Regions from separate parts of the Salinivibrio costicola subsp. alcaliphilus genome, predicted to be linked through region 1. Evidence: predicted binding sites of a transcription regulator. Region 1 holds the regulator's gene; the other holds the start of a gene.
The links. The regulator MetJ, encoded in region 1, represses methionine synthesis genes. The targets are predictions, from matches to a motif close to TTAGACNTNTANANGTCTAA.

Region 1 (10,517 bases):
TAAGAAGCCAGTAAAGGGCTCATATTACTGGCTTGAGCCCGTGCTGACTAGTCTTACTACCGAGACGGAGGGGCGACACTCTCACGGATCACCAGCTTGGCGTCCAAAAGGCGGGAGCCGGGGGTCACTTCTCGTCCTTGTAACGTGTTTAGCAGCATCAACATGGCTTGGCGGCCAATGTCATAGCGAGGCTGCGAAACGGTCGTGAGTGGTGGATCGCAATACTCGGCGAATTGGATATCATCAAAACCAACAATGGAGATATCTTGCGGGACCCGCATGCCTAAACGTTTCGCTTGTTGCATCGCGCCGACGGCCATGACATCGCAGTGACAGAATACCGCAGTGGGTGGCTCAGGCAGTGAGAGCAAGTTGGTGATGGCACGCGCTCCGGAGGCAAAACTAAAGTCACCGACGACGCTATACGCTGGATTGATGGTGATCCCCGCTCGATGTAACGCTTGCTGATACCCTTGTGAGCGGAACTGCGTTAATGCTGTCTCCGGTACGCCGGTAATGTTAGCAATCCGAGTATGGCCGACTTGGGTGAGATAATTAACCGCTTCAAAGGCAGCGGTAAGGTTATCGATATGAACCGTCGGTAATTCCAGATCGGGCGCATATTCACAGGCCATGACCAGTGGCGGTAAGTTTTTTTGCTCAGGCTTGCTGACATCAAAAGGGACGTCGGAGCCAAGCAGCAGCATGCCATCCGCTTGTTTAGTAAACACCAGATTGACGAATGAATTTTCACGGTGGTGTTGCTGGGCACTGTCACCCAGTAGAACTAAGTAGCCATGTTCCATGGCGGCTTCTTCAATGCCGCGAATAATCTCACTAAAGTAGGGATCACAAATGTCCGGTACAATAGCGACGATGGTTTTTGATTCATTGCGACGCAAGTTACGCGCAAGTGAATTAGGGGAATAACCAGCTTCAACCACAGCATGTTCAACTTTTTTACGCGTGCTGGCTGACACCTTCTCTGGGTTCATCAGCGCGCGCGATACCGTTGCTGTGGATACACCGGCAATGTGGGCAACGTCCTTCATTGTCGCCATAATGACAGTCCTCTTGTTATCTATATTGTGAGATCAAACAGTTATTAGCTCATCTGACCTGTTTTCTTAGCCAATTGCGGCCCTATTTTACCTATGCTTGTCCAATTTAAATACGGACAAGCTAACACTTATTGCAATGAAAGTGTGACTTGTGTCGACTTACGGCAAGGGAGTATTAAGAAAGGTCTTGCGGCTCGACATCTAAAGACCAACGTACTTTGCGCGAAAGGGGTAATTGATGGACTGCAGGAAGAGCCACCGTTAGCCACTGCTGCATCACTTTTCGACTTGGGGCTTGGATTAATAATTGCCAGCGATAACGGCCCGCGCGTTTGGCCATCGCTGCGGGCATAGGGCCCATGACATGGCTTTCATCGTGTTGAATGGGGGAGGCAGCGAGCGTTTGACGTACTTGTTGTAAAAACTGCTGCACACTGTTTTCTTCATGGCCTTCGGCGCGAAATAAACTTAAGAACGTATAGGGCGGAAGCCAAGCTTGGCGGCGTTCAGTGAGCGCCGACTCCGCAAAGGCTTGATAGCCTTTGTGTACCAGCGATTGGATCAGGCTGTGCTCGGGATGGTGCGTTTGTAATAGCACCGTCCCTGGCTTGCTGGCGCGACCGGCGCGGCCGGCGACTTGCACCATCAGTTGCGCCAACCGTTCAGGCGCGCGAAAGTCATTACTAAACAAGGCACCGTCGACATCAACTAACGCCACTAGGGTGACATTGGGAAAATGATGGCCCTTAGCGAGCATTTGTGTGCCCAGTAGGATCTGATATTCGCCCTTTTCTATGCCATTAAGGTAGGTTTCTAAGCTGCCCTTACGGCGGGTATTGTCGCGATCAATACGCACGGTTTTATATTCAGGAAAGAGCTCGCCCAACTGGCTTTCAAGCTGCTCGGTGCCCACGCCGACACTGATTAACTGGGTGGAGCCACAATCGTGACACTGGTGCGGAACGGGTTTTTGGTGGCCACAATGATGACAACGCAATTCTTGCTGTTGCTGGTGAAGGGTGTAGTAAGCATCACAACGTTGACAATTCGCGAGCCAGCCACACTCGTGGCACATCATGGCGGGCGCATAGCCACGGCGATTTAAAAACAACATGACCTGATTGCCTTGTTGTAGGTGCTGGCGCATTTCGGCGATCAACGGCGCGGATAATCCAGCGTCGAGGTAATGGCCCTTAATATCGAGTATTCCCTGACGTGCGGTCACCGCATTACCTGGACGCTGAGTCAGCTTGAGGTACTGATATTTACCGGTTTTTGCGTTATGCAAGCTTTCCAAAGAGGGGGTGGCAGAACCGAGTATCACCGGCACTTTTTCTTCATGACCACGCATAACCGCTAAGTCTCGGGCATGATAACGAAAGCTATCTTGCTGTTTATACGAGGGGTCATGCTCTTCGTCAATAATGATAATGCCTAAATTAGCCATCGGCGTGAACAGGGCAGACCGTGTACCAATGACGATTGCTGCTTGATTCTCGCGCGCGGCCAACCAGGCTTTTAGTCGATCGTTATCATTTAAGCCTGAATGCATCACGGTTACCGGGACATGAAAGCGGCGCTCAAACCGGCGAATGGTTTGTGGGGTGAGGCCGATTTCTGGTACCAAAATTAAGGCTTGTTCACCGCGAGCAAGCACAGGTTCGAGCACGTTTAGGTAGACCTCTGTCTTCCCTGAACCGGTGATCCCCTCGAGTAAAGCACAAGCAAAGCCGTCATTGGCATTGATGGTGGCAACCGCCATCGCCTGTTCATGGTTGAGTGCCGGTTTGTCTTCGGTGACGGCAAAATGCGGTTGCCAGGCTTGAGCGTTTAGCGGTGGTGTGTAGGGGGCTATCCAACCTTTTTCGGCCACGGTTTTTAGCACCGGTGCGCCGATGTCTTGTTCGATCAAGTCGGCATGGGTGGCAGGGCCGTGTGTGAGCAACTGCAACACCCGAGCTTGTTTAGGGGCACGGCTCAGGCCCGAGAGGGGTTGGTTTTGTCCTGACTCGGTAATTTGCCACCATTTTTGCTGTTGTAATGCCGCAGGGCGTCCTTTTCGAAGCAGGGTTGGCATCACAGCGCCCATCGCATCCCCTAGCGGATGATGATAAAAGCGGCTTGCCCAGTGGAGTAAATGATAGACGCCGGGCGTCCAAACCGGTTGGGTATCCAATACGGCATCGAGCACCTTGAGTTGGCTCGCGTCCACACTGGCGGTTGCGGATAAGCCGGTGACAATGCCAACCTTGTGCTGGCGGCCAAAGGGCACTTTTACCCGCCCACCGATGATGGGGTGTTGATTCTCACCGATTCGGTAATCAAAAGTTTTCGCTAACGGGACCGGTAGGGCCACCTGAGCAAACTGTTCCATCACAACATCTTATTGACCAGAAGGGGGCTCAGTGTAACGGTTCGCCTTCGGTTGGCAAAGCCTTGTTGTACGGTGACGCGGCGTGGTGATTGCACAAAAAAGTTGCGAAACCGAGGGGGCTTGATTAGAATTGCGCGCCTTAGAAAATATTTGTTAACGACGTGTGGTGCCCGGCTTAGGATCGGGAGAGCGACACGGCCTTTAAAATGAGGTTATCCCTATGAAAGCTGGTATCCATCCAGAGTACAAAGCCGTCACAGCAAAATGCTCTTGCGGTAACGAATTTGCGTTCAGCACAACCCTAGGTAAAAACATCAACCTAGACGTGTGTGACAAATGTCACCCATTCTACACCGGTAAGCAGCGTATCCTTGATGCTGGTGGCCGTGTTGATCGCTTTAAGAAACGTTTCGGTGCCCTTAGCAGCAAAAAATAAGCAGCTATTGACCGAATATAGAGAAGGGACGCATCAGCGTCCCTTTTTTTGATTGTATCGTCCTAGTATTCGGACAACAGGTCCGAGCATCATCGCGAATACGGCGTTAGTACTGGTGGACGTTTCCCCGCTGCGTTACCATCTTTACCCTTATACAAACCTTTCCTGTGTGGTTTGTAGAGTGTCTGGCTAATATCGGTCATCCTTCCCTGCCGGTATTGGTTACCCCTTCACGATAATAACTAGGAAAACGACATGTCGGACGATAAACGCCAGCAAGCGCTGGATTATCATGCATACCCTACACCCGGAAAAATCTCTGTCGAACTCAGTAAGCCTGCTGATTCAGCGGCGGATCTTGCTCTCGCCTACAGCCCAGGCGTTGCTGAACCTGTGCGTGAAATAGCCCAAGATGCGGATGCCGTATATCGCTATACCGGTAAAGGCAATATGGTTGCGGTGATCTCAAACGGCACCGCGATTTTGGGGTTAGGGAATTTAGGGCCGATGGCGTCAAAGCCTGTCATGGAAGGCAAAGCGTTATTGTTCAAGCGTTTTGCCGGCTTGGACTCGATCGACATTGAAGTTAAACACCGCACCATCGATGAGTTTGTTGATACCGTAGCCAATATTGCTGACACCTTTGGCGGTATCAACCTTGAAGATATCAAAGCCCCAGATTGTTTTGAGATCGAAAAGCAGCTGATTGAACGCTGTGAAGTGCCTGTCTTCCATGATGATCAACATGGTACCGCGATTGTCACTGCTGCGGGGATGCTTAACGCGCTCGAGTTGCAAGGCAAAGATATTGGTGAAGCCACCATCGTGTGTCTCGGTGCGGGTGCCGCTGCGGTGGCCTGTATGGAGCTATTGATTAAATGTGGCGCCCAGCGCGAAAAGATTTACATGCTGGATCGCAAAGGGGTGATTCACACCCGTCGTGATGACATTAACAAGTATAAGCAGCTGTTTGCCAATAACACGGATAAGCGTACCCTCGAAGATGTGATTGAAGGTGCGGATCTCTTTGTTGGCGTATCAGGCCCGGATTTGCTCTCGCCTGAGGCATTAAAACTGATGGCGGATAAGCCTGTCGTGTTTGCCTGCTCAAACCCAGATCCTGAAATTAACCCAGAGGTTGCGCACCAAGTCCGGGATGATCTGATCATTGGAACGGGGCGTTCGGATTACCCGAATCAGGTGAATAACGTCTTGTGTTTCCCGTTTATTTTCCGGGGAGCATTAGATGTGCGTGCCAGTGAGATTAATGATGCGATGAAGTTGGCCGCCGTTGAAGCGATTCGTGGTTTGGCGAAAGAGCCTGTACCACAATCGGTCTTAGATGCCGCGGGCTTGTCTTCACTCAGTTTTGGCCCGGATTACATCATTCCCAAGCCGATGGATGCCCGTTTACTGCCCAAGGTAGCACGTGCCGTGGCGCTTGCGGCCGTCGAAACCGGCGTAGCCCGTATTGAGATGCCAGACAACTATATGTTGTAAAGAAAACATGTTGTAAAGAAAACATGTTGTAATTAGAAAACAGTGTCTTACCATAAAAAAACCGCCGATGGCGGTTTTTTTGTTTAGTATTCACTGTCGTCAAACTCAATACCCAACTCTTCCATGATCCGACGTGCCTCGGCAGGAATGCTATCGGGTTTATCCTTACGGATGTCGTCATCGGTTGGCAGAGGCTGCCCGGTATAGGCATGTAAAAATGCCTCACACAATAGCTCACTGTTGGTCGCATGACGCAGGTTATGAACCTGACGGCGAGTGCGCTCATCAGTAAGAATTTTTAATACTTTAAGTGGGATAGAGACGGTGATCTTCTTTACCTGCTCTTTCTTTTTACCATGTTCGGCATACGGATTAATGTAATCGCCGTTCCACTGCGCCATGTCTCACCTATCTTGATTATGGAATACCCAGAATGATGCTGCGGAGATTTTAGCTATATTAACCGCCACATGCAAAGGTGTTTAGACGTCTAGAAGTGTTGACGTCCTAAAAGTACAGAGGTAAGGTAGTATGATGACGACTGGATCACGTAAATCGTGCCAGCGCAACAAGAGCAAGGATGAACCATGACAGGTAAAAAAACCGACACCATTGCCGTTCGAACAGGAATTGGCACTGACACGCAACATCATGCGGTTGTGCCGCCTTTGTATTTATCAACCAACTATCGTTTTCCTGCTTTTGGCGACGTTCCCACTTATGATTATGCCCGTGGGGGCAATCCAACTCGAGCTCAGTTAGAGCAAGCGTTAACGGAACTGGAGGGCGGAGCCGGTGCCGTGGTGACCAACTGTGGGATGGCAGCCATTAACTTGGTGTTGTCTTTACTGGATGCAGGGGATCATATTGTTGCACCGCACGACTGTTATGGTGGTACCTATCGCTTGTTAGAGTCACGCGCCAAGCAAGGGATTTGGCAGGTCAGTTTTGTCGATCAATCTGATCACCAGGCGTTAACCGCTGCGCTGGCAAAACAGCCGAAACTGGTGTTAGTTGAAACACCCTCTAATCCGCTATTGCGTGTGGTCGATATTGCTAAAATCTGCCAACAGGCCCACCAAGTGGGGGCATGGGTGGTGGTCGATAACACCTTTTTATCGCCAGCACTCCAACAGCCTTTTTCACTGGGTGCGGACATCATCGTGCATTCCACTACTAAATTTATTAATGGTCACTCTGATATTGTCGGTGGCGCTGTAGTGGCGAAGACGCCTGAATTGGCTGCAACATTAGCGTGGTGGGGCAACTGCTTGGGCGCGACAGGCAACGCCTTTGACAGTTATATGACATTGCGAGGGTTGCGTACCTTGGGCGCTCGGGTTAAACAACATCAGCAAAATACGCAAGCGGTATTAACCTATTTGCAAACAGTCCCTGCGGTGCGGCAACTCTACTATCCCGGTTTGGCGACACATCCAGGCCATGAGATTGCCGCCCGTCAGCAGTTTGGATTTGGTAGTATGCTCAGCCTCGAGCTGGACACGGACTCCGCTGGGATCGCACGTTTTATTGAAGGCTTATCTTTATTTGCGCTTGCCGAGTCGCTGGGCGGGGTAGAAAGTCTGGTCACGCATCCAGGGTCAATGACCCATCGTGCGATGAGTGATGACGCGCAAGCCGAGGCTGGCATTACCCCGACGTTGTTGCGTTTTTCTATTGGACTAGAAGACGCAGAAGACTTAGTGGCCGATTTGGCGCATGCCTTCGCCCATTTAGCTAACCAGTAAAACCGATTGCTATAGGTGTTGCTGTCATAGCACGCCGCTTTATTGATATTTATTGAGACCAAGAGAGACCTCGCCATGCACGCGCAACCGATGGACACCGCCCCCGAATCACAACGCCAATTGCATAAATTTGGTGGCAGCAGTTTAGCGAGCCCAGATTGTTATCGCCGTGTGGTCGATGTGCTGACGGCGCATGCAAAGGCGCACGACTTAATTGTGGTCTCTGCGGCGGGGAAAACGACCAATCAGCTCATTGCTTGGCTCGCTCAACTGGGCAAAGATGGCCGGTTGGCGCATGAGACCTTGCAAGGCGTCCGTGCCTTTCAGCAAGACTTGATTGAAAATCTGATCAACGGTGATCACAAACAACAGTTGGTTGATGCCTTATCTGCTGACATCGCGACGATCGCGTCGCTCGGGGAGACAGCGCTGAGCGACAGCGTACAAGCCGATGTGCAAGGGTTCGGAGAGGTTTGGTCGGCGCGTTTATTAGCTGCGCTGCTTAATCAGCAGTGTCGTCAGGCGGTGATGTTGGACTCGCGCCACTGTTTACGCGCGGAACGTGCGGCTCAACCTGAGGTCGATCGCGGCGCATCATGGCCACTATTACGGCAGCAACTTTCTCAGCACACGCAATCTCACGTCGTTATTACGGGGTTTATGGCGCAAAATCAAGCTGGGGAAACCGTACTTTTGGGGCGTAACGGGTCAGATTATTCGGCCACGGTACTCGGTGCGTTAGCGGGGGTCCGCCGCGTGACTATATGGAGTGATGTTGCCGGTGTATACAGCGCGGATCCACGCCATGTCGATAATGCTTGCTTGTTACCCTTAATCCGATTGGATGAAGCAGGCGAATTGGCACGCTTGGCGGCGCCCGTGCTTCATAGCCGTACTTTACAGCCTGTGGCGCAAAGTGCGACCGATCTGACCTTACGTTGTACCCAGGCCCCCGATAGTGGCTCGACCCATATAGAGCGTGTACTGGCTACCGGACGCGGGGCAAAAATCATTACATCTTTGGATGATGTGTGCCTATTGCAGTTTGATGTCGCCCGCGGGCAAGATTTTCAGGCAATTAAACAAGAGTTGAGCCGCATCCTCTCTCAGCTGAAAGTGCAACCACTGGCGACGGATTATCAAGATGATCAGTATCGTATCTTGCTGGCCTTTACGGCGGAGGTCGTGGCCTCGGTCATGGCCCAGATCCAGGATGCCGGGCTATCCGCGGAGTTGAAGCTGCGCGAAGGGTTTAACATGGTTGCTGCCGTCGGAGCCGGCGTGGTCAATAATCCCGTGCACTGTCATGGTTTTTATCAGCAGCTGAAGTCACAGCCTGTAGAGTTTATCAGTGAATCTGCATCTGGACTGAGCATGGTGGCGATTTTGCGTCAAGTGCATACGCCTGCCCTTGTGGCCAGCTTGCATGATGCGCTGTTCCAAGCCTAACGTCGCATTGGCTTGGTGTTGGTAGGAAAAGGAAACATTGGCGCGCGTTGGCTCAGCTTGTTTGCCGAGCAAAAATCGCACCTCGAAAAGCGTCATGGCAAGGAGGTGTCGCTGATTTCTGTGGTAGATAGTCGTAATCAATGGTTAGATTTTGCTGGCATCGATCCAATGCAGATCAGGGATGACTTTGATGACAATGGCACGCCATACTTTGATGATGAATGGTTAACACGCTTATTGAATCATCCTTATGATGATGTGGTGATTTTGGATGTCACTGCCAATACCTCACTGGCAGCTCTCTATCCGCGTCTCGCCGAGCATGGTTTTCATTTAATCTCCGCCAACAAAGAAGCCGGCGCGGCACCGGCCGAACAATACCATGCGATTCAACATGCGTTTGCGAAAACGGGGCGCCATTGGTTATATAACGCCACGGTAGGCGCTGGGCTGCCGATTAACTATGCGGTTCAAGACTTACGTGAAAGCGGTGATCATATCCTCGCACTCTCAGGGATCTTTTCCGGCACGTTATCCTGGCTTTTTTTGCAATTCACCGGCGAGGTCCCGTTCAGTGCTTTACTTGAACAGGCATGGCAGCAAGGGCTAACTGAACCTGATCCGCGTGACGATCTGTCGGGTGCCGACGTGGTGCGTAAATTAGTGATTCTCGCAAGAGAGGCGGGCCTGTCATTGGAGCCCGAGCAGGTCAAGGTTGAGTCACTGATACCGCCAGCGCTGCAATCTTTGTCGTTAGATGCGTTTCTCGATAACGCCCATCAAATGGATGCGTGTTTACAGGAGCGATTGGAAAAATCGCAGCAAGATCGCGCCGTGTTGCGCTATGTGGCGCGTCTAGAAGCCAATGGTAATGCGCAGGTGAGCTTAGAAACCTTACCGAGTGAGCATCCGCTGGCGCATCTACTGCCCTGTGATAATGTGTTTGCGATTGAAAGCCAATGGTATCGTGAAAATCCATTAGTGATCCGCGGACCGGGGGCGGGGCGGGATGTCACCGCTGGGGCGATACAATCGGATTTGAATCGCTTAATTGGGCGTCTTCACTAATGTCCTTTTAGTAAACGTGATCTTCGCAAACGTGAAAGCTGTCTTACTCCACATAAGACAGCTTTTTTTTATCTGAAGATCACGTTATATGACGCGCTTTTGGCTGCTGCTCTCGGTGGCTTCCTGCATGTTGACTATCTTCATAATACTATGAGTTCTTTTCATGGCCGAGATCGTTGACATTTCACCCAAATAACGACAACCTTTAGACATATGGACGTCTAAACGTATAAACCAAAAACGCACATGATCGCGAATAAAACCGGTTGCAGGGAGAGGGTATGAGCTATACGCACGCAGGCCACATTGATGCACTTAATCAGAATATTGCCGACTTAGACGGTGATATTAACGTCTCATTTGAGTTTTTTCCGCCCAGCACGCCCAGTATGGAAGAAACCCTCTGGAATTCCGTGCATCGCCTCAAAGGGCTTAAACCTAAGTTTATGTCAGTGACTTATGGCGCCAATTCTGGTGAGCGTGATCGCACCCATGACATCGTGAAAAGTATTCATGATCAAACGGGGGTCGCGGCGGCGCCCCATCTAACCTGTATCGATGCCACTGAAGATGAGCTGCGCCATATTGCCCGTGACTACTGGCAAAATGGTATTCGTGACATTGTGGCTTTGCGCGGAGACTTACCGTCGCCGGAGAAAAAGCCGACTATGTATGCGGCGGACTTGGTGCGGTTGCTCAAAGAAGAACATGACTTTGATATTTCTGTCGCCGCTTATCCTGAAGTGCACCCGGAAGCGAAAAGTGCGCAAGCGGACCTCATTAATCTGAAACGGAAAGTCGATGCCGGTGCCAGTCGTGCCATTACCCAGTTTTTCTTTGATGTGGAAAGCTACCTACGTTTTCGTGACCGCTGTGTGGCG
Region 2 (10,517 bases), on a different contig from region 1:
TATACGCAATGGCTCGACAGCAGAGAAAAAGGCCATCATCGAAAAGCGGGGGAGTAGCAGAAAACCGAGGCGTTCCGGCATTGGACCTGTGTATTCAAGACGCATGACCGCAAGCTAAACGTGAAGAGTGATGAACTATGATGACTGGCCGCCGCTATGGGGGTCAAGTTAAGGGGGAGCGTCTTTGTCCCGATACTATCCTTATATGTCCTTTTAGCCACTTTTGAGCGTGTGGTTTGGTGCTTATTATTTCGTCACTAACGCAAAGCATAGTGACACTGGAGCGCAATCATGAAAATCACACAAATTCGTAATGCAACACAAATAATTGAATATGCAGGTAAAAAATTCCTCATTGACCCGATGTTAGCCCCGAAGGGGACGTACCCCGGCTTTGAAGGCACAGCCAATTCGCACCTATCGAACCCCACCGTTGAATTACCTTTACCGATTGAAAGTATTATCGATGTGGACGCGGTGTTATTAACTCATACGCACCCAGATCACTGGGATGAGGCTGCCGTGAACATAATCCCCAAAGATAAAACGATTTTTGTGCAACATGAGCGGGATGAGGCCATTTTACGCTCTCAAGGGTTTACCAATGTGCAGATCTTTTCTGAAGAGGTGGATTATCAAGGTATTTCATTTATCCGCACGGTATGCCAACACGGCTCTGATGCTGCTTTTCAAAATGAACAAATGGCGGACATATTAGGTGAAGTGACGGGGGTTATCTTCTCGCACGCGACGGAGGAAAAGCTGTATTTGGTTGGTGATACGATCTGGATCCCAAGTGTTGAACAAACCATGATAAAACAACAGCCAGGTGTGGTTATTCTCAACACAGGTTGGGCACATGTCCTTGGTTTCGGCCCTATTATCATGGGTAAGGAAGATGTGCTCAAAACACATCAAGTGCTGCCTGAAGCTAAAATTGTCGCCACACATATGGGGGCTGTGAATCATGCGTTGGTAACAACGCAAGAAATGCGCGCTTATGCAAAAGCAAACATGATCCATGAATGTGTGTTTGTGCCAGAAGATGGTGAGACAGTGACCCTTTAGGGTGGGTCAATAAAGCATCATAAGATGCTGTGCTGGTGAGCAACACAGAGTAGTGCGTCTTCATTACTCTGTGTTTTAACGATGGAAATGGCCTATGTATCCCACAGACAGTAACAAACTCCCCTCGGTGGCTATTGTCGTTTTTAATCACTTTAGCCCATTTCATATTTCCGTCCCGAGTATTGTGTTTGGGCCTAGCACGTTGAATGAGGCTTTTTTTGACCTCAAGTTAGTCGCAGGAGAACCTGGTCCCATTCTTTCCGATATTGGTATGGAAATTCATACTGAGCATCAGCTGGATGCGCTAGCGCACAGCGACATCATCGTCATTCCCTATTGGCGAACCATTGATGAACGCCCCAATGAAGCACTGCTTGCTGCGCTTCAACGTGCTCATGCCCGAGGCGCATTCGTTGTTGGTTTATGTCTTGGCAGCTATGTGCTTGCCTATGCGGACTTGCTGGTAGGAAGGCGAGCGTCGACACATTGGGAACTAGAACAAGACTTTAGTCAACGGTTTCCGTGTGTTTTGCTGGATACGAATGCCTTGTATGTTGAGGATAATCGCGTGATCACTTCAGCAGGTACGGCTGCCGGGATTGACTGTTGTCTCTATATTTTCCGCAAGTTCTACAGCAGTACCATTGCAAACCGAGTGGCAAGAAGAATGGTCGTGCCGCCATATCGTGATGGTGGACAAGCTCAGTTTATCGACCAACCCATACCGGTGACGTCATCCGATTCTCGTATCAATGCGTTAATGGAGAATATCAGACGTAACCTCAGTCAAAAGCACTCATTGGATGTGCTCGCCGAGTCTGTGATGATGACCCGCCGCACGTTTACCAGAAAATTTAGCCGGGCGACAGGAATGTCATTCGGAGAGTGGTTGACCACCGAGCGACTAAATGTCGCTCAAGATTTGCTTGAATCTACGGACTTATCTATCGAGCAGGTTGTCGAAAAAACAGGCTTTAGCTCGGTGCTTATGTTCAGAGAAAAGTTTAAAGCGCGCTATGAAGTGACGCCTAATCAGTGGAGAAAAGCGTTTTATCGTCAATCCAATAATCAGACCTAAGTGTCAGTTGGGTTGTTCTCTGCATCAAAAAGCCCGCGCTTTTCAGCACGGGCTTTATTATTTCAGTATGTTACGCGTAGTGGCTTACCAGCCTTTCACCACCGCGCCGTCAAAGACTTCCATCGCGGCGTTGTAAACCGCGTCAGTTTGGTAGGCTTTTACAAAGGTTTTCACGTTCTCTGCGTCTACGTTGTCTTTGCGGGCTACAATCAGGTTCACGTAGGGTGAGTCCTTCCCTTCAACAAACAGGCCGTCTTTGCTTGGGGTTAGGCCGATGCCAGCGGCAAAGGTATTGTTGATGATGGCCAAGTCTACGTCTTCCAGTGAGCGAGGCAGTTGTGGGGTTTCTAGCTCGATGATTTCAACGTTTTTCGGGTTCTCAACGATATCGAGCTTGGTAGCGCTGATTCCAGCACCTTCTTTGAGCTTGATGATGCCTTGTTGCTCAAGCAATACCAGTGAACGGCCTAGGTTCGATGGGTTGTTTGGCACGGCAATTTTACCGCCTTCTGGGAGATCGGCCACGCTATCTAACTTATAAGAATAGGCCGCAATCGGGTACACAAAGGTGTTGCCAGCAATCGCAAACTCGTAGCCGCGATCTTTGATTTGCGCGTCTAAGTAAGGTTTGTGCTGAAAGGCATTCACATCAACCGATCCATCGTCGAGTGCCGCGTTGGGCGACACATAATCGGTAAAGGTGATCAGCTCAACGTCGAGGCCTAACTTCTTGGCTTCTTTTACTGCGTGCTCGGCCACTTGTGCTTCTTCGCCTGCCATCACGCCCACGGTGATGCTGTTGGCATTGCTAGCGGCTTGCTCTTTTTCTCCGCACCCGGTGAGTAGGAGTGTGGAGGCGAGGCCTAAGGTGGTTAAAAGTGTTTTAATGGTGGTCTTCATTGTCTGTCTCCCTTGATAAAATTGTCCGTCGTTTACGGTAAGTGTTGTGTCTTATTATCGGTGATCGGTTCGGCGTACCAAATAATCGCCTAAAGATTGTATGGCTTGTACCAGCACGACTAGCATGACAACGGTGATCAGCATAACCGTGGTATCAAAGCGCTGGTAGCCGTAGCGGATACCGACATCGCCTAGGCCGCCACCGCCCACGGCTCCAGCCATAGCAGAGTAGCTGACGAGGGTGACCAAGGTAATGGTTGCGCCATTAATAATGCCAGGTAGCGCTTCGGGTACGAGTACTTTATAGATAATTTGCAAGGGGGTAGCGCCCATGGCTTTGGCTGCTTCTTCTAATCCCGGTGGCAGCTCTAAAAGCGCCGCTTCGACCAGACGTGCAACGAAAGGGATGGCGCCCACTGTCAGCGGGACAATTGCTGCCGCTGTTCCAATCGAGGTGCCGACGAGCAGGCGGGTAAAGGGAATAATCGCAACCAACAAGATAATAAAGGGGATCGAGCGACCAATATTCACCACCGCGCCGAGCGCTTGATTAAACTTGGGTTGCGCTAGCAGCCCCCCTTTTTTGGTGACGTGTAGCATCACACCTAATGGGATCCCAATGGCAAAGCCTATCAGGCCGGAGGCAAAGACCATATACAGAGTTTGACCTGTGGCTTCGGCAAGCAAGTTAAGCAGGGCGTTGTTTTCGTTGACCCAATTTATAAGTTGATCAATCAACATAGCCAAGTACCTCCGTGTTGACATGGTGCTGGTTGAGATAGTGGATGGCGTCTTCGACCGCTTTTTTCGGGCCCATAATCTCTGCCAGTAATAAGCCGAATTTGACGCCGCCAGCGTAGTCGATATCAGAGCTTAAAATGCTGATGTCGATATCAAACAGCCTTGATATTTGACTGATCAATGGATCATCCACGGTAGCGCCGGTAAATTCTAGGCGCACCAAGGGGTAGCTGCCGTCAAAGTAGGTTTCTTTTAAGCGTTGGGCATAGTCATAAGGCACCGATAAATCCAAGGTTGAGCGGATAAATTGTTTCGCTAAGTCGGATTTCGGATGGGCGAAAATGTCGCCCACCGGGCCAGATTCGACCAATTCACCGTCACCAATAATGGCAACGTCGTGACAAATGCGCTTCACCACGTCCATTTCGTGGGTGATCAATAAAATGGTCAGGTTGAGCTTTTCATTAATGGTTTGTAGCAGTGACAAAATCGATTGTGTCGTAGCAGGATCCAGTGCGCTAGTGGCTTCATCACACAATAATACGTCTGGGCTTGGCGCCAGTGCGCGGGCAATCGCGACACGTTGTTTTTGTCCGCCACTGAGGCTAGCCGGATAGACATGACGCTTGTCGGCTAAACCGACTAAATCGAGTAACTCGGTGACTCGGGTTTCGATCGCGTCACTGCTCGCGCCGCTCAGTTCAAGCGGTAGGGCGATGTTGTCGAAGACCGATCGCGATGACAGTAGGTTAAAGTGTTGGAAAATCATCCCGATTTGACGGCGAGCTTGGGTCAGATCGCGATTGGATAACGCGGTGAGGTTAACGCCTCCTACCTTTACCGTGCCGCTGGTTGGGCGCTCGAGCAGGTTAACCATTCGGATCAGCGTACTTTTGCCGGCACCAGAGGCACCGATCACACCAAATACTTTTCCTTTCGGGATAAATAAGTTGATGTCGTTAAGGGCATGAATTCGGCGCTCCCCGAGTTCGAATACCTTGTTGAGTTTGGATATCTCAATCATCACATGTCCTTGGCGATAAATTTGATCACAGCCGACTGACTCAGCGGTCTATCCCGCGCTCTTGCTGTCGTTCTGGTTATTGATGCTATGAGTTAGGTAAAATGAAGTCAATGGATATTTTTACTTCCGGACGTCTAAATGGCAATAAGGCTAATCGGTTGGTTATAAATAAAACAGTCAACGAGATCTCAAGCATGCTTGATCTCATCGACTAAAGCGTGTTCACTAATAGCCTTTCTAACTCTTTGTTCTGATTAAGTGATATGCCAACTGCCTTGATTGATACCACGATGTTGACGCTATTTATTCCCACCTTCTTTTTTGTGTCAATCACACCGGGAATGTGTATGACACTATCCATGACCCTGGGGATGACTATCGGAGTTAAGCGTAGCCTACATATGATGTGGGGCGAGCTCATTGGCGTCGGCCTTGTGGCGATTGCGTCAGTGGTAGGGGTGGCGGCCGTGATGCTGAACTATCCTAGCGTGTTTCAGGTGTTTAAGTATGTGGGGGGCGCGTATCTGGCGTATCTCGGCGTACAAATGTGGCGATCGCGTGGCAAAATGGCGATCCCAAAGGAAGAGACGTCGGCGCCGAATGATATCTCTGCGTTATCGTTGGCGGCACAAGGTTTTGTCACTGCGATAGCCAACCCGAAAGGCTGGGCCTTTATGATCTCACTGTTGCCGCCGTTTATTAACCCTGCGATCTCATTGCCCAGTCAGCTGAGCGTGCTGGTGTTGATCATTCTTTGCACGGAATTCAGTTGTCTTATGCTGTATGCCAGCGGTGGGCGCACCTTACGTCAGTTTTTGCAGCAAAAGGGTAATGTGCAATTGCTGAACCGAATCGCCGGCACCTTGATGATCGGCGTCGGCTTTTGGCTGGCGTTGGGGTAATTAACGGCCGTGATGGTGTGTAATCACTCTGCAAAATAGTGCGTTGGCGGTCGCTAAAATCGCATCCGGGAAGTCATAGTCAGGGTTGTGCAACTGTGGGTGATGCTCGCCGCTGCCAATGCCAAATAATGCGCCGGGCCAACGGGCAAGAAATTCGGCGACATCTTCTGACCAACGCATGGGCTCCTTAAGCCAGTGAACCTCTAACCCCAGCGATTGCGCCGCGTTGACCACGACTTGGTTATGCGCTGTGCTGTTTTCGGCGGCAATAAACGGCTCGTGCCAACTTAGATCCACGGTTAATTTTGCTCGGTTGGCGATAGCGTTTACGTGATCGACTAACCGGGTTTGCATGGCATGAAACGTGGCGTTGTCGTCGCTGCGTAGGGTCGCCATTACGGTGGCCTCGCCGGGCGCAACGCCAAACGCGGGGTCGCCAAGTTGGGCGTGAACTAGCGTCACTAAGCTGAACGTGGAAGGATAAGCGTCAGGAAGCTGTGTGAGCATACGCATCACGTCACTCATGGCGTTTGCCGGACTGACCCCGCGCTCTGGGTAAGCGGCATGGGAGGTTTTGCCGTACAACCGAATCGCAACGCCGGTTGAGGCGCAGGCAAAGGTACTTGGGCGCACCACTATCTTATGTTGGGCAAAGCCTGGCAGATTATGAAAGGCATAGACATTGTCGATGTGGCGGGTTACTAAAAGCGGATCGGCACACAGACGTGCCGCGCCTTCGCCGGTTTCTTCAGCAGGCTGAAAAGCGAGGATCACAGTCCCCTGTTTAGGGGGTGTTTGGCATAGCTGAGCAGCGACGGCAAGCAAGGCGGCAGCATGGCCATCGTGACCGCAGGCATGCATGATGCCATCGTGACAGGATGCATAATCAAGTTGGGTGTGTTCGTGAATGGGTAACGCATCAAAATCGGCGCGTAACAAGGTGGTTGGCCCTGGCTCGCGACCTGCAATGTCTACCACAATACCATGACCGCCCACGTCGGTATGGGGGGTGAGACCAAAGTCGCGCAGTTGGGCGGCAATGGTGCGCGCACTTTGCGCTTCGTGATTGGACAGTTCAGGGTATTGGTGCAGGGCATGCCTAAACGCCAGGGGATCAAAATCAATCGCCATCATCGACTCCAAAACAAGGATGGAAAGGCTATGCTAGATCGCTTTGGGGCGTCACGTTGTGAAGTTAAACGCAAAAAAAAGCCAGCAACATGTGCTGGCTTTTGCTCTTTCTGGGCTGAGCGTGGGTTACGCTTGGCCGTTGTCTTCGGCTTGCTTAGCCTGAATCGCTGTCAGTGCCACGGTATAGACAATATCGTCTACCAAGGCGCCGCGAGACAGGTCGTTGACTGGCTTACGCATGCCTTGCAGCATTGGACCGATAGAGACCAACTCGGCAGAACGCTGTACCGCTTTGTATGTGGTATTACCTGTGTTCAAGTCTGGGAAGACGAACACGGTGGCTTTACCGGCAACAGGCGAATCTGGCGCTTTTGATTTCGCGACATTTTCCATGATAGCGGCGTCGTACTGCAGTGGGCCATCGATGATCAGATCAGGACGCTTCTCTTGGGCAAGACGGGTGGCTTCGCGGACTTTATCCACGTCTGCCCCTTTGCCTGAGCTACCGGTCGAGTAAGAGATCATCGCTACGCGCGGTTCAATACCGAATGCCGCGGCAGAATCGGCAGATTGGATCGCGATTTCAGCCAGTTGTTCAGCATTTGGATCCGGGTTAATCGCACAGTCACCGTATACCAGCACTTGCTCAGGCAGCAGCATAAAGAATACTGATGAGACCAAAGAAGCGTTCGGTGCGGTTTTGATGATTTGCAGCGGTGGACGGATGGTGTTGGCGGTGGTATGAACCGCGCCCGATACCAGGCCATCCACTTCGTTCGCTTCTAGCATCATGGTACCCAGTACCACGGTATCTTCGAGGTGCTCTTGGGCAATGACCTCGGTAATACCTTTGCTCTTACGCAGCTCGACCAAGCGTGCCACGTATTTATCGCGTGCTTTTACCGGGTCGATAATTTCTACGCCAGCGCCCAAGGTGACACCTTGCTGATCGGCAACGCGTTTTATTTCTTCTGGGTTACCCAAAAGCACACACTCGGCAATTTTACGCTCAGCACAGATAGCGGCGGCCTTGATGGTGCGTGGCTCGTCACCTTCGGGTAGCACAATGCGCTTAGCGGCTCGACGTGCAAATTCGGTCAGCTGATAACGGAACGCGGGTGGACTGAGGCGACGTTCGCGGTTCGACCCTGAGCTGAGTGATTCAATCCAGTTGCCATCAATGTGGCCAGCAACGTGGTCGTTCACAAACTCAACACGGGCTTTATCGTCAGCCGGCACTTCAAGGCTAAAGCTTTGCAGATTGAGCGACGTCTGCCAGGTGTTACCTGCAGTGGTAAATACTGGAAGACCGGTTTCAAACGCGCGGTCACACAGGGCTTTTAACTGATCAGGGATGGCATAACCACCGGTCAGCAACAAGGCACCGATTTCTACGCCGTTCATCGCAGCCAGACACGCGGCGACGATCACGTCAGGGCGGTCAGCCGAAGTCACGAGCAAGGAGCCTGGGCGGAAGTGTTCAACCATATTAGGGATTGAACGCGCACAGAAAGTAATGCTCTTGATGCGACGTGAGTGAATTTCGCCTTCGTTGATAATAGTGGCGTTCAAGTGCTTGGCCATATCGCTAGCACGGGTCGCGATCAGGTCGATTTTCCATGGCACACAACCCAGTACACGGATTGGGCTGGAGTTGAAAATCTGCATCACTTCAACGTTAGTTGGGCGTGCGCCGTCCGCTTCGTCAAAGATTTCTGACAGATCAGGGCGCGTACGACCTGCATCATCAACAGGCGCGTTAAGCTTGTTGATGATCACACCTGAAATGTTGCCGTTTTTGCTGCCACCAAAGTTGGTGCAGGCAAACTCGATACGCTCTTTAAGCTGGGCAGGGTTGTCAGTGCCTGGGGTGGTCACAAACACGATTTCTGCATCCAGTGTTTTGGCGATCTCGTAGTTGATCTGGTTCGCGAAGGGGTGGTTACGTGTGGTGACCAAGCCTTCGACGAGCGCAACTTCTGCGTTTTCAGTGGCACGAGTAAAGCGCGCGAGCACTTCTTCGAGCAGCACATCTTCTTGATCCGAGCGCAGCAGGTTTTCGGCTTGGTTCATTGACATCGATTCGGCGACTCTCATATCACTGTTGGCGTGAATGATTTCCGTCGTCAGATCGGTGACGTCAGTGTCGCTACCGTGATGTGGCTGAGCAATCGGTTTAAAAAATGAGACGCGGACGCCTTTACGCTCCATCGCTCGCATGACGCCAAGGCTGACACTTGTCAGGCCGACGCCGGAGCCGATTGGAATTAGCATAATAGTACGGGACACGTTGACTTCCTCTTACTATCTGGTTGGCGTGCCGGATGGTCCGGCACGAATACAAAAACGGCTGAGTGGAATCAGCCGTTGGAAATGGTCTTACAGGCCAGTTAGGCGCGCAGTGTCTTGCGCAATCACCAACTCTTCGTTGGTTGAAATCACCATCGCAGGCACGCGGCTTGCGTCGGTAGTGATCACGCCTTCGCCGCCAAAGCGGGCTTTCAGGTTGCGCTCTTTGTCGACCTCAACACCCAGCAGAGCTAGGCGCTCGAGTACCAATTCGCGGATTGGGCCTGAGTTCTCACCGATGCCGCCGGTGAAGACAATTGCGTCCAGGCGGCCGTCGAGGGTCGCGGTGTAGCTGGCTACATACTTGGCAAGACGGTGGCAGAACACGTTCATTGCACGTGTTGCTTCTTCTTTCTCGCCGTAGTTATCTTCAACAAAGCGGCAGTCAGAGGTCACTTCGGTCAAGCCTTGCAGGCCAGACTCTTTGGTGAGCATGGTGTTGATTTGCTCAACGCTATAACCGAGTGCATCGTGCAGGTGGAAGATAATCGCTGGGTCTAGGTCACCAGAGCGGGTGCCCATAACCAAGCCTTCCAATGGGGTCATGCCCATTGAAGTATCGACCGATTTGCCGTTTTTAATCGCACATACTGACGCACCGTTACCAAGGTGGCAGTTGATGATGTTCACTTCGTCGACAGGCTTGCCAAGTTGCTCAGCGGCCGCGTTGGCGATAAAGAAGTGAGAGGTACCATGCATGCCGTAGCGACGAATGCCGTGCTCTTTATAAAGATCATAAGGCAGCGCATACAGATAAGCTTCTTCTGGCATGGTTTGGTGATACGCGGTATCGAAAACAGCGACATTTTTCAGCGCAGGGAAGGCTTTTTTCGCCGCCTCAATGCCAACGATATGTGCTGGGTTGTGCAATGGCGCGAAGCTCGCTGCATCGTGGATCCCTTTGAGCACCTCGTCCGTAATCAATGCTGACTGGGTAAAATGCTCACCGCCATGAACAACGCGGTGACCGATAGCACCCAAGTTCTCGGCCAGTTCAGGCTTCGAGGCCAGAATTGTGTCTACAATGAAGGTGAGGGCTTCAGTGTGCGCGGCGCCGTTGCCCAGTTGGGCTTCATGCTTACCGTCCATTTTCCACTTAATGCGGGCTTCTGGAAGGTTAAGGCATTCGGCAAGACCGGTAAGATGCTCATCGCCTGATTGTGCGTCGACAATGGCGAACTTCAAAGAGGAGCTTCCGCAATTGAGTACGAGAACCAGCTTTGACATTTATGACTACCTATGTTTCGTGAGACAGAGTGTGTGGAATAAAAAGGATAGTGGACAAATTGAGACACTACCTTTTCAAAAAAGAATTATCTCATGT

Region 2: metN (methionine ABC transporter ATP-binding protein MetN) is a predicted target of MetJ. The motif match lies at 4,930-4,949, and genes of this name have one in related genera.

What each region holds. Positions count from the first base shown of each region.
Region 1 covers NZ_MUFR01000002.1:74,327-84,843, forward strand. The annotation lists gene cytR (DNA-binding transcriptional regulator CytR) at 57-1,085, opposite strand; gene priA (primosomal protein N') at 1,237-3,435, opposite strand; gene rpmE (50S ribosomal protein L31) at 3,656-3,871, shown strand; gene BZJ21_RS01080 (malic enzyme-like NAD(P)-binding protein) at 4,127-5,371, shown strand; gene metJ (met regulon transcriptional regulator MetJ) at 5,455-5,772, opposite strand; gene metB (cystathionine gamma-synthase) at 5,959-7,119, shown strand; partial or broken gene BZJ21_RS01095 (bifunctional aspartate kinase/homoserine dehydrogenase II) at 7,210-9,636, shown strand; gene metF (methylenetetrahydrofolate reductase) at 9,918-10,517, shown strand, end outside.
Region 2 covers NZ_MUFR01000030.1:26,565-37,081, reverse strand. The annotation lists gene BZJ21_RS11025 (GlxA family transcriptional regulator) at 1-81, opposite strand, end outside; gene BZJ21_RS11020 (MBL fold metallo-hydrolase) at 292-1,068, shown strand; gene BZJ21_RS11015 (GlxA family transcriptional regulator) at 1,163-2,146, shown strand; gene metQ (methionine ABC transporter substrate-binding lipoprotein MetQ) at 2,231-3,046, opposite strand; gene BZJ21_RS11005 (methionine ABC transporter permease) at 3,101-3,787, opposite strand; gene metN (methionine ABC transporter ATP-binding protein MetN) at 3,777-4,811, opposite strand; gene BZJ21_RS10995 (LysE family translocator) at 5,075-5,713, shown strand; gene BZJ21_RS10990 (amidohydrolase) at 5,714-6,847, opposite strand; gene pta (phosphate acetyltransferase) at 6,971-9,118, opposite strand; gene BZJ21_RS10980 (acetate kinase) at 9,224-10,420, opposite strand.